DNA from 3 places in the Enterobacter sp. RIT637 genome. Region 3 is predicted to be linked to each of the others. Evidence: predicted binding sites of a transcription regulator. Region 3 holds the regulator's gene; each other region holds the start of a gene.
The links. Region 3 encodes CRP, which controls carbon source genes, mostly activating them, when cyclic AMP is high. Its sites were predicted from a motif close to ATGTGANNNNNNTCACAT; they were not measured.
Positions count from the first base shown of each region.

Region 1: aaeR (HTH-type transcriptional activator AaeR) is a predicted target of CRP. The motif match lies at 2,246-2,263, and genes of this name have one in related genera.
Region 2: K5E19_RS21505 (PTS mannitol transporter subunit IICBA) is a predicted target of CRP. The motif match lies at 2,582-2,599, and genes of this name have one in related genera.

Region 1 is NZ_JAIHAZ010000005.1:35,560-39,745, forward strand. It holds gene tldD (metalloprotease TldD) at 1-422, shown strand, start outside; gene K5E19_RS10090 (YagU family protein) at 468-1,082, opposite strand; gene aaeR (HTH-type transcriptional activator AaeR) at 1,302-2,228, opposite strand; gene aaeX (p-hydroxybenzoic acid efflux pump operon protein AaeX) at 2,409-2,612, shown strand; gene aaeA (p-hydroxybenzoic acid efflux pump subunit AaeA) at 2,620-3,552, shown strand; gene aaeB (p-hydroxybenzoic acid efflux pump subunit AaeB) at 3,558-4,186, shown strand, end outside.
Region 2 is NZ_JAIHAZ010000022.1:40,568-44,753, forward strand. It holds gene K5E19_RS21490 (glutathione S-transferase) at 1-536, opposite strand, end outside; gene K5E19_RS21495 (HlyD family secretion protein) at 628-1,764, opposite strand; gene K5E19_RS21500 (DUF3302 domain-containing protein) at 1,767-2,123, opposite strand; gene K5E19_RS21505 (PTS mannitol transporter subunit IICBA) at 2,785-4,186, shown strand, end outside.
Region 3 is NZ_JAIHAZ010000011.1:86,284-90,469, forward strand. It holds gene K5E19_RS16055 (YccS/YhfK family putative transporter) at 1-2,039, opposite strand, end outside; gene crp (cAMP-activated global transcriptional regulator CRP) at 2,097-2,729, opposite strand; gene K5E19_RS16065 (OsmC family protein) at 3,041-3,445, shown strand; gene K5E19_RS16070 (phosphoribulokinase) at 3,533-4,186, opposite strand, start outside.

The DNA of each region.
Region 1 (4,186 bases), on a different contig from region 3:
TGGGCGTTGCGCCGACGGGTAACGGCCGTCGTGAATCCTATGCACACCTGCCGATGCCGCGCATGACCAACACCTATATGCTGCCGGGCCAGTCCACGCCGCAGGAGATTATCGAATCCGTTGATTACGGGATCTTCGCGCCAAACTTTGGCGGCGGCCAGGTGGACATCACCTCCGGCAAGTTTGTTTTCTCCACGTCAGAAGCGTATCTGATCGAGAAAGGCAAAGTGACCAAAGCGGTGAAAGGCGCGACGCTGATTGGCTCCGGTATTGAAGCCATGCAGCAGATCTCCATGGTCGGTAACGATCTGAAACTGGATAACGGCGTGGGCGTCTGCGGTAAAGAGGGTCAGAGCCTGCCGGTTGGCGTGGGCCAGCCAACGCTGAAAGTGGACAATCTGACGGTGGGCGGCACAGCCTGACCTGACCCTGCATAAAAAAGGCGCTACTGATGTAGCGCCTTTTTTTTAACGTAAGTTACCCAGCGGTATCTCCGGATCCGGCTCGTGAGTGATGCGATTACGCAAATCACGACGAATGATTTCGATCGACCAGAACCAGACCAGATGGCCGACGATCTCTGACACGTGTTCATACCACGGCAGCTCAAACAGCGGTGGCGTCAGCCCCATCAGCGGGAAGGAGATCATATGAACAAAAAGCTGAGCTAACGCACCCGCCAGCAAACCCTGCCAGAGTTTAATTTTTGGGAAGACTTCAGCAACTACGCAATAACCTACGGCGAACACGATTGAGAAAATAATATGTGTTACGCCGACCCAGTTAAATATATGCCCGGCAAAGGTATAAACCGCCGCGTTAGGATCGACGACGCCCAGCCAGTCGCGTAAAAAAACATAAGGTGGGTTTAAAAAATTGCGGGAACAGTCAATCTGACCTGCTGCCCGTAATAATTGCTCTGGCCCGCATGCGCCGGTAAATAAATCAGTCGGGCTGCGTGGCGGAAGCGGCACCTCGGCTCCCCATTTGACAAACGCGGAGACAATCCCGGCAATCAAACCAATGAACGCGGCGAGTCCATAGCGCCTGCGTGAAGGCGGTGTTTGTTCGAATATATTCATTTCTTTTCCTTGTTTAACGTCATCCTGCGAAATACATTTTATTATTCATGTTGGTAACAAACATATAACAGTCTGATGGGCAGACTGCTTATAAGGTAAATGGCGGGCGGCGGGAGTGTCAATTAGCCATTCCTGAGAGGAGGGCGGGAATATTCCTGAATGAATGTGTGTACTATCAGGGAAATATTCATGCCAAATATTATTATGGCGTTTATTTTATTACTCCTTTCTCCTTCCGCGCATCCCCTGAAACAGCTCCGCCACTTCGACAAAATACTCGGTCAGGTAGTTAATACACACCTGTACTTTGAGAGGGAGTTTGTCCTTCTCGGTATACAGAGCGTAGACCGGACGTGGATCGGACTGGTAGCGCGGGAAGAGGATCTCCAGTACGCCGCTGTTGATCTCATTGATCACCCACATTAGCGGCACGTAAGCGATCCCGGCACCGGCCACCAGCCAGCGGGAGATGGTCATCGGATCGTTGGTGACGAACCGGCCTTCCGGCAGCAGTTTGGTGGAGATCCCTTCCGGGGCAATCAGTTCGAATTCGTTATCCGGGCGTACGCTGTATTCCAGCCAGGAGTGGTTGCTAAGATCGGCAGGCTTCTCCGGAACGCCGTACTGAGCCAGATAGCTTTTTGAGGCGCAGACCACCATCGGCATGCTCCCCAGCCGACGCGAAAAGAGGCTCGAATCCTGTAACGCCCCGACGCGGATCACCACATCTAATCCGTCGGCGATCAGGTCCGGCGCGGGGATACCCGTCACCAGATTTACCGTTAAACCCGGATACTCTTTCAGCATTTCCGCCGTCATGGCAGCGAGAACATTTTGTGCCATAGTTGAAGAACACCCAATGCGCAGCGTACCGATGGGGGTGTTATTGAAGGCGTAGAGCTGTTCGTGCACATCCTGCACTTCATGCATCATTCGACGGCAGCCCTGGTAATAAATTTTACCCGCTTCCGTCAGGCCAATGCTGCGGGTACTGCGGTTAAGCAGCTTTACCTGCAGTTCATCTTCCAGTTTTGACACCGTCTGGCTGATGGAAGAGACACTCATCTGCAATTGACGCGCAGCGGCGGTAAATGAGCCGAGCTCCACCACTTTGGCGAAGACGGACATGCGTTTTAAACGTTCCATTGTTCACTCTGGCTTAAAAGTGATTTAGATCACATATTATAGATAACAGCATAACAGTTACGTTAATATATTATTAATTACATAACGGCTGCGCCATTCTCGCCCGGCGTTTCTTGCTCTCCTGCGATGGCGTGCGCTAAAAAAAATCTGAAGCCTGCACTCTCTCTTATCAAGGTCAACATGAGTCTGTTTCCTGTAATCGTGGTGTTCGGTCTGTCGTTCCCACCGATATTTTTCGAGCTTCTTTTATCACTGGCGATCTTCTGGCTGGTGCGCAAGGTGCTGGTCCCTACCGGGATCTACGATTTCGTCTGGCACCCTGCATTGTTCAATACCGCGCTGTATTGCTGCCTGTTCTATCTGATATCGCGCATGTTTGTCTGAGGTTGATGTGAAAACGCTAATAAGAAAAGTCTCCCGCACTGCCATCACCATGGCGCTGGTCGTTCTGGCGTTTATCGCCATTTTCCGCGCCTGGGTTTATTACACTGAATCACCGTGGACGCGCGATGCGCGCTTCAGCGCCGATGTGGTGGCGATTGCCCCCGATGTGGCCGGGCTTATCACGGCGGTTAACGTCCACGATAACCAACTGGTGAAAAAAGATCAGGTTCTGTTCACCATTGACCAACCTCGCTATCAAAAAGCGTTAGAAGAAGCGGAAGCCGACGTGGCGTATTACAAGGCTCTGGCTGCAGAAAAACGCCGTGAAGCCGGACGTCGTAACCAGCTGGGCGTGCAGGCGATGTCTCGCGAAGAAATTGACCAGTCTAACAACGTGCTGCAAACCGTTCTGCACCAGCTGGCGAAAGCTGAGGCGACGCGCGATCTGGCCAGGCTCGATCTTGATCGTACGGTGATTCGCGCGCCGTCCGATGGCTGGGTGACCAACCTGAACGTCTATGCCGGGGAATTTATTACCCGTGGCTCTACCGCCGTGGCGCTGGTTAAACAGCACTCCTTCTACGTGCTCGCCTATATGGAAGAGACCAAGCTGGAAGGCGTTCGCCCGGGGTATCGCGCGGAGATCACGCCGCTCGGCAGCAATCGTGTGTTTAAAGGGACTGTTGATAGCGTCGCGGCAGGGGTCACTAACTCCAGCAGCTCGAACGATACCAAAGGGATGGCGACGGTAGATTCCAACCTGGAATGGGTCCGTCTGGCGCAGCGCGTGCCGGTACGTATCCATCTGGATGAGCAGCAGGGGAACCTGTGGCCTGCGGGCACCACGGCAACGGTGGTCATCACCGGGGAAAAAGACCGCGATGCCAGCCAGGACTCCATTTTCCGTAAAATCGCCCACCGCCTGCGCGAGTTTGGTTAATCGCTATGGGTATCTTTTCCATCGCCAGCCAGCACATTCGCTTCGCCGTGAAGCTGGCATGTGCCATCGTGCTGGCGCTGTTTGTCGGCTTTCACTTCCAGCTTGAAACGCCCCGCTGGGCGGTGCTGACGGCAGCTATCGTTGCGGCTGGCCCCGCCTTTGCCGCGGGCGGTGAACCTTACTCTGGCGCCATCCGCTACCGCGGTATGCTGCGTATCGTCGGGACGTTTATCGGCTGTTTCGCCGCGCTCACCATCATTATTTTGATGATCCGCACCCCGCTGCTGATGATCATGGTGTGCTGTATCTGGGCAGGGTTCTGCACCTGGATCTCTTCGCTGGTCAAAGTTGAAAACTCCTACGCATGGGGGCTGGCGGGCTATACCGCGCTGATCATTGTCATCACCATTCAGTCCGAACCGCTGCTTGCCCCACAGTTTGCGGTTGAACGCTGCAGCGAGATTGTCATTGGTATCGTCTGCGCGATCGTGGCGGATCTGCTTTTCTCCCCGCGCTCCATCAAGCAGGAAGTCGACCGTGAGCTCGACGCGCTGATTGTTGCCCAGTACCAGCTGATGCAGTTGTGCATCAAGCACGGTGACAGCGAAGAGGTGGATAAAGCGTGGAGCAGCCT
Region 2 (4,186 bases), on a different contig from region 3:
GGACGGTTGACGCACCATCCCGGGGAAACGTGGCGGAAGTTGAGATAACCCATGGCGCAGACGATGGCAATGGTTGCCAGATCCACGCTATCGATCTGAATTTTCCCTTCTCGGAGGAGCTGCTCGCACCGGTCCAGGCTGCGGCTGATTTTTTCCCGCTGGCGCAGCAGCTCCGTTTCCGACTGCTGGGCGACAGGTCGCGCCAGCTCCCGAACCGAGGTTAACGCCGCATCCATGATGCCATCTGCGAGCGCTTCTATTTGCTTCATGGCCAGCGCCGCTTTTGGATCGGCTGGCAGCATGGCTGGCGCAACGCCGAGTTGTTCGACGTATTCCGCAATAATCGGCGAATCAAACCAGCATTCCCCCTCATCGGTCACCAGCGCAGGGACTTTACCCAACGGATTGTACTGGGCAACGCCATTGTCGGCGCTGTAGGGCTGTTCATTGACGAATTCAAATTCAATCCCTTTCTCCAGCAGGAGAATCGAGATTTTACGCACGAAGGGACTGGTGTAGCTGCCGATGAGTTTCATTGCCTGATCCTGGATGCTCACAAAGAGGTCAGTATGGATCAAGCAGCGAAAAAAGGCAGGTATGCATATCGCATTCCTGCCTTGGGGGAGATTAGTGATCGAGGTAGAGGTAGTGCATCCAGCTGGTCATACGTAACAGGACCTTACGCATCACCGAGACGTGGGCGAAGTGGTCGGAATAGACCGCCACCTGGGCATAGATACCGTCAGGCAGCGCATCAACGTCCGCGTTTGGCTCCAGTTCGATGAGCGCCTGCACGCCATCGGTGCCCGGCACGACCGTCAGCGCCTGCAGCGCGCCCTGCGCCTGATACGTACCTCCCGGCACCACCGGCAGGACGCTGGTCAGTTTACCGGTGAACACCTGGCCCGGAAGCGCATTGAACACCACTTCCGCTTCGTCGCCCGGTTTTAAACGCAGTAACGAGTTCTGACGGAATTGCGCCACGATTTGACGTTTCTGTTCCGGGATGAAAACCATCACCGGACGCAGCGGCAGCGCGGCGGCATAGGTACCCGGACGGATCAGCACCTGAGTGATGTAACCATTGCTTGGCGCACGCACCACGGTCTGATCGAGGTTATAGGTGGCTTCTGCCAGTTGGGCACGAAGAGAAGCAATCTGCGACTGTTCGCCATTCACCATGCTGTCCAACTGGCTTTGAATCTGCGTTTGTTCGGCAACAGAGCCTTTCACCATCGCATCCTGGGCCAGGTAATTCTGACGCGCGTTGTCGATGTCGCTTTCAGAGAACGGATTCACCTTCGCCTGGCTGCCTTTCAGGTAGCGCTGATAATCTTTAAACAGACGGTCACGTTCAGCGGACACGCGTGTCGTATTAGCGACCGCTTCCGACAGCTGAGCTTTCAGATTGTCGATATTGTGCGTAGCGGTCACCAGATCAGCCTTCAGCCTGTCGACGCGCGCCTGATAGCGGCCCGGATCCAGTTTAAATAACACTTCGCCTTTTTTAATAAGCTGGTTATTTTTATCGGTCACTTCCGTGACTATTCCCGTCACCTGCGGGGTGATCGGAATGGAAATAACCGCTTTTTGCGCCGTAAAGGTATACGGGTGGTTATAGTTCATTAATAAGATAAGGCCCGCGACAATAAAAACCCCACCTAGCGTTGCGGTGGCGAGCGTCCATTGGTTGACCGGAATACGAAATATTTTAAAGATGGCCCATGCAAAGGCCACATAGGTCAGAATAATTAACAAATCCATGATCAGCGCTCCAGCGTATTTTTATCGGCAGCGGGTTGCACTGCGGCCAGTTTTTGCTCGAGTTCGGCTACGCGTTGGGTCAGGGCATCCATACCCGGCACCTCATCCGGTTTTGAGATATGGTTCTGCATACCCCAGCCGCGATCTTCCCGATACAGCGTGGCCCATATCCACAGAAACGGCCAAATGGCATGGAGCGTAAACAGGCTTATCCACCCCGCCGTATGGATAGCATCGGCATGGGGATGGTTACGTTTTTTAGCCATATTATAAGGGATGTCATGAATAGCGATGATTCCGTAAAACAGAACCAGGAACACAAAAATCAATACACCCAGCGCAAAATAGTTGAGAAACATATTCTCCTCACTTAAACAACGTCAACTCATTAAATTAATAAAACAGTGCGCAGCCTAATTAATTTATTTTTAAACACCAAAACAACACTTGTTATTTCAAAGCCGGGGAGTATCGGTTTTTATAATATCTCCATGCAAGTTTATAAGCGTGTCAAAATATATCCTGAATAATAATATACTTAACCTTACATTATGAGCGTAATCTACCTTGTCCCTTTTCGCCATACCACATCATAAAAGTGGTTTTTTAGCTTTCCGTGTTGCTTGCTTTCATTCTGGCGTTGAACGGAAAAGCAAAGTTTGCCAAGGATCACACGCAGATAAATCCGCATAAAAATATTTTGTGAATGACGTCACATCTCAGAAACAAACCCGCCACCACCAAATGTGATGCTAATCACAAAAAAGGGGTGATTTTGCTGCTTTTCTACACGTTGTATTTATTTTGCACACTGATTTTGTGATGAAGATCACTTCATTATTCGCCCCACCCCCTACATTTACGTGACTGAGATCACACAAATTTTCGCTGTCTGGACAGTTGAACGATTCAGTGCCAGATTTCACAGCATCAGAACAGGGCCCGGCTACCTCTGCCGCCGCACATTAACGATAAACCTCGGGCCGCAAGCCTAAGCGTAAACATAAGAAGGGGTGTTTTATGTCATCCGATTTCAAGATCAAAGTTCAAAGCTTTGGTCGTTTCCTCAGCAACATGGTGATGCCAAACATCGGCGCGTTTATCGCGTGGGGTATCATCACTGCATTGTTCATTCCGACAGGGTGGTTGCCTAACGAAACGCTGGCGAAGCTTGTTGGTCCAATGATTACCTATCTGCTGCCGCTGCTCATCGGTTTCACCGGTGGTCGTCTGGTCGGCGGTGACCGTGGTGGCGTAGTGGGCGCGATCACAACCATGGGTGTTATCGTCGGTGCGGATATGCCGATGTTCCTCGGCGCCATGATTGCCGGTCCTCTGGGCGGCTGGGCGATTAAGAAATTCGACGTCTGGGTTGATGGCAAGATCAAATCCGGCTTCGAAATGCTGGTGAACAACTTCTCTGCGGGCATCATCGGGATGATCCTCGCGATTCTGGCGTTCATGGGCATTGGCCCTGCGGTTGAAGTGCTGTCCAAAATTCTGGCAGCAGGCGTTAACTTCATGGTTGCGCACGACATGCTGCCGCTGGCGTCTATCTTTGTTGAACCGGCGAAAATCCTGTTCCTCAACAACGCCATCAACCACGGTATCTTCTCACCGCTGGGTATTCAGCAGTCCCATGACCTCGGCAAGTCCATCTTCTTCCTGATTGAAGCGAACCCGGGTCCGGGTATGGGCGTTCTGCTGGCGTACATGTTCTTTGGCCGCGGCAGCGCTAAGCAGTCTGCGGGCGGCGCGGCTATCATCCACTTCCTGGGTGGTATCCATGAAATTTACTTCCCGTACGTGCTGATGAACCCACGTCTGATCCTGGCCGTTATCCTCGGCGGTATGACCGGTGTGTTCACCCTGAGCGTGCTGGGCGGTGGTCTGGTTTCTCCAGCGTCTCCTGGCTCTATCCTGGCGGTGCTGGCAATGACGCCGAAAGGGGCTTACTTCGCTAACATCGCGGCGATCTGTGCGGCGATGGCGGTCTCCTTCGTGGTGGCGTCTATCCTGCTGAAAACCAGCAAAGTGAAAGAAGACGACGATATCGAAGCGGCAACCCGTCGTATGCACGACATGAAAGCTGAGTCCAAAGGCGCAACCCCGCTGGCGGCTGGCGATGTCTCAAACGATCTGAGCCACGTGCGTAAAATCATCGTTGCCTGTGACGCCGGTATGGGCTCCAGCGCAATGGGTGCAGGCGTGCTGCGTAAGAAAGTACAGGATGCGGGTCTGACCAATATCTCTGTGACCAACAGCGCGATTAACAGCCTGCCGCCGGACGTTGACCTGGTGATCACGCACCGCGATCTGACCGAACGCGCCATGCGTCAGGTGCCTCAGGCGCAGCACATTTCGCTGACTAACTTCCTCGACAGCGGCCTGTATACCAGCCTGACAGAGCGTCTGGTTGCGG
Region 3 (4,186 bases):
GGGCGCTGACGCCATGCCACCGACGAAATGGTGTGCATGGTGTTCAGATGCCCGAGAACGCGCTGCAAATGCTGCTCCAGCGTGCTCATTGGCCCGTGGGTTAACGTCTCCGGCGCTTCCAGAATATTCGAATCCCCCGCCTCGCCCGGCGAGTCATACTCCAGACGCTGCTGGCACCGCTGCAACGCAATTTCACACGACTGCAAATAGCGCTGCGCCAGATCCGGCGTCAGCATCGTGTGCTCGCGCGCCAGTGTGGTCATGGCGTTAATGTGCTCGACGATAAACTGGCTGTGCGTCACCCACAGCTTCATGTCTGCCAGATAGTGCGAGTTAAAGCCCGGCTCCTGCATCGCCTGGTTGAGCGAGTTAAACAGGGCGTTGTGCGCCTGGTTGACCTTCATCCGCTGATACGCCAGCGGGGAGGGCTGCGGGTCGTCGCTGAGGATCAGGCGAATGGCCTGCTGGTCGGCCTCCAGCGCATCATGGGCGTTCTGCCTGAGCAATCCGCTCTGCCACTGCGGCCACAGCCAGACCATGCCGCCGAAGGCAATCAGGCAGCCAATCAGCGTATCGACCAGCCGAGCCACGATAAACTGCTCGCCGTTGAGCGTGAGCAGCTGCAGGGTGTACACCGCCGTGACCGTAAAGCCCACCATTGCCCAGCCGTAGTTTTTACGGATGATCAGATAGCTCACCATGGTGATCGCCAGCATCCCGACCAGCGTATAGCCTTCCGGCACGTGGAAGTGCAGCGTCACGCCCGCAATAATCAGCCCGGCCAGGGTTCCGCCAGCCCGGTGGAAGATACGCACTCGCGTGGCCCCGTAGCCGTTCTGCGTCACAAACAGCACGGTCATTAAGATCCAGTAGGGTTTCGGCAGGTGCAGCGCCATGCCCATCAGGCTGGCAATGCTCAGCATCACGCTTATCCGCGCCGCGTTGCGCAGGGCGGCGGATTTCAGTGACAGATAGCTTTTGAGCGCGGGCAGCAGCGGCAGACGTTTCTGCTTATCCGCCATCAGGTCACGCGGATAAAGCGGGCGCTGCGTGCGCAACACGCGGGCGATGCGGCTGAAGTGCCAGGCGGCAAACTGGCCTACCGGGTTATCCGGATGCTGACGGGCGATTTTCTCCAGCGCGCCGAGCTGTTTGTCCATGTTGAAGCGCGTGGGGTAGCGGTGATAGAGGATATCGTCAGCCAGAACCCTCAGCCGCGCGGCGACGGTCTGCGCGTTCCAGCGGATCACCGCTTCGGCATGGCTGCGCTCCACCAGCTTTTGCACCTCCTGCGGGTGGTGAAGGCTGACGGAGATATGCTCCTGCAGGTCCAGCCCCACCTGGAAGGTGCGCAGCAGCCGTTTGTATTCGTGGTTCTTGTTGGCGGCGAGCATGTGCAGCTGTTGGTAGCACTGGCTAATCAGGTCTACAACCTTTTGCTGGCGCGTCAGCAGCGGCGGCAGGGATTTCTCCGGGTCGGTATGCTGGGTGAGCAGGGTGTATTTGGCCTCGCAGTAATCCGCAAGCTGCACATAGAGCAGGCTCAGGGATTCACGCAGCGGCTGCTCCCGCCACAGCCAGAACCAAAACCAGTTAAACACCCCGTACCAGAGCGTGCCAAGGGCGTAGATCAGCAGCGGCTCCCACACCGGCATATTCCCGGCGAGGCTTAGCGTGAAAATGGCCGCAATCAGCGAGGCGGGCAGCAGTCGCGCGTGCAGCGAACTGATTTCCGCCGTCACGCCAAGCGTCATCGCCAGCACGGTCAGGATCAGCGGCAGCGGGATATCACGGGCAAGCAGGAGCTGTACCGCGAGACTACAGCCAGCAAACAGGCAGCCACCGATAATGAGGCGTTTGAAAAAGCGCTTATGCGGCGTGTCCAGACCGGCAATGTTGCAGCAGGCAGGCACGAGGGAAAACAGCAGACCTTGCTGAAGATGTCCGAGGATCAGGCCTATGGCCACAGGAAGGCACAACACCAGCGTTTGTCGCAGTGCGTAGTTAACTTCCGGGTGATAGATCAGCCTGCGCCACATGGGGAGTAGAGACAAAAACGGCGTGACACCTTGCGATGGCACGCCGTTTGAGCGGAATTAACGCGTTCCGTAAACCACGATGGTTTTACCGTGGGCGGAGATCAGGTTCTGGTCTTCCAGCATTTTCAGGATACGGCCCACTGTTTCACGGGAGCAACCGACGATCTGACCAATTTCCTGGCGGGTAATTTTAATTTGCATGCCGTCAGGGTGGGTCATGGCGTCTGGCTGTTTCGCCAGGTTCAGCAGGGTCTGCGCGATACGGCCGGTCACGTCCAGGAAGGCGAGGTTACCCACTTTCTCAGACGTCACCTGCAGACGGCGTGCCATCTGGGAAGAAAGACGCATCAGGATGTCAGGGTTAACCTGAATCAGCTGACGGAATTTCTTGTAAGAAATTTCAGCCACTTCACATGCTGTCTTTGCACGAACCCAGGCGCTACGTTCCTGGCCCTCTTCAAACAGGCCCAGTTCACCGATGAAATCGCCCTGGTTCAGATAAGAAAGGATCATCTCTTTCCCTTCTTCATCTTTGATCAGCACTGCCACCGAGCCTTTAACGATGTAATACAACGTTTCCGCTTTTTCACCCTGGTGAATCAGCGTGCTCTTCGATGGGTACTTATGAATGTGGCAATGAGACAAGAACCATTCGAGAGTCGGGTCTGTTTGCGGTTTGCCAAGCACCATGCGCTGTTATCCTCTGTTATAAGCTGTCACCAGAGTCATCAGATGCATCCGGACTCTGGGGTTGCAATCGAATTCTTACCCATACCCTGGGAAGTCGGCTGTCGTAACGTTTCGCAGCCAGTAAAGTTTGATGTCCTCTGCATACATGTGTAACGTCAATGTATTACTGTAGCATCCAGAGTGTTTTAGCATAGCTTTTGCCGCGTGTCTCCTGGTGTCTCGCTTCAGCATGATGCAGGTCGCCTTCCGTTGCGAGAAATGTAATGCACGCGTAATCTGTCACCAAAAATGCAACGTTGGAGTTAATGAATATGCAAGCGCGTGTGAAATGGGTTGAGGGTTTAACGTTCCTGGGCGAATCTGCTTCTGGACATCAGATTTTGATGGACGGTAACTCCGGCGACAAAGCCCCAAGCCCGATGGAGATGGTGCTGATGGCGGCGGGCGGATGCAGCGCAATTGACGTGGTGTCGATTTTGCAAAAAGGCCGTCATGATGTGACCGATTGCGAAGTGAAGCTTACTTCCGAACGTCGCGAAGAGGCGCCGCGCCTGTTCACGCACATTAATCTGCACTTTATCGTGACCGGTAAAGAACTGAAGGATGCCGCAGTATCGCGCGCCGTAGACCTTTCTGCGGAGAAATACTGCTCAGTGGCGTTAATGCTGGAGAAAGCGGTAAAAATCACGCATTCGTATGAAGTGATCGAGGCGTAAAAACAAAGCCCGGTGGCGCTGCGCTTACCGGGCCTACAACTGCACGAACGTAGGCCGGATAAGCGAAGCGCCATCCGGCAACAGACGTTACGCGATCTGCTTCCCTTCCATCAGTCGCTGGACCAGCGGCGTCATAATTAACTCCATCGCCAGCCCCATTTTTCCGCCCGGCACCACCAACGTATTCATGTGCGAAATAAACGAGCCCTGCAGCATCGCCAGCAGCCAGGGGTAATCAATGCCTTCGAGGTTGCGGAAGTGGATGACGACAAAGCTCTCATCCAGCGACGGGATGCTTTTAGCCGCAAACGGGTTGGAGGTATCTACCGTCGGCACGCGCTGGAAGTTGATGTGGGTGCGGGAGAACTGCGGCGTCAGGAAGTTAATGTAATCTTCCATGGAACGCACGACGGAATCCATCACCGCTTCGCGAGAATGCCCGCGCTCGCTCATGTCACGCGTCAGCTTCTGGATCCACTCAAGGTTAACGATCGGCACCACGCCGACCAGCAGATCCACGTGGCGCGCGACGTCATGTTGAGGCGTGACCACGCCGCCGTGTAGCCCTTCGTAAAACAGCACGTCGGTCGGCTCCGGCAGCGGCTGCCACGGGGTGAACGTCCCCGGTACCTGGTTCCAGGGAACTGCTTCGTCGTAGGTGTGCAAGTATTTGCGGGACTGCCCGGTCCCGCTCTGCCCGTATTCGCGGAAGGTTTGTTCCAGCAGGCCGAAATCGTTGGC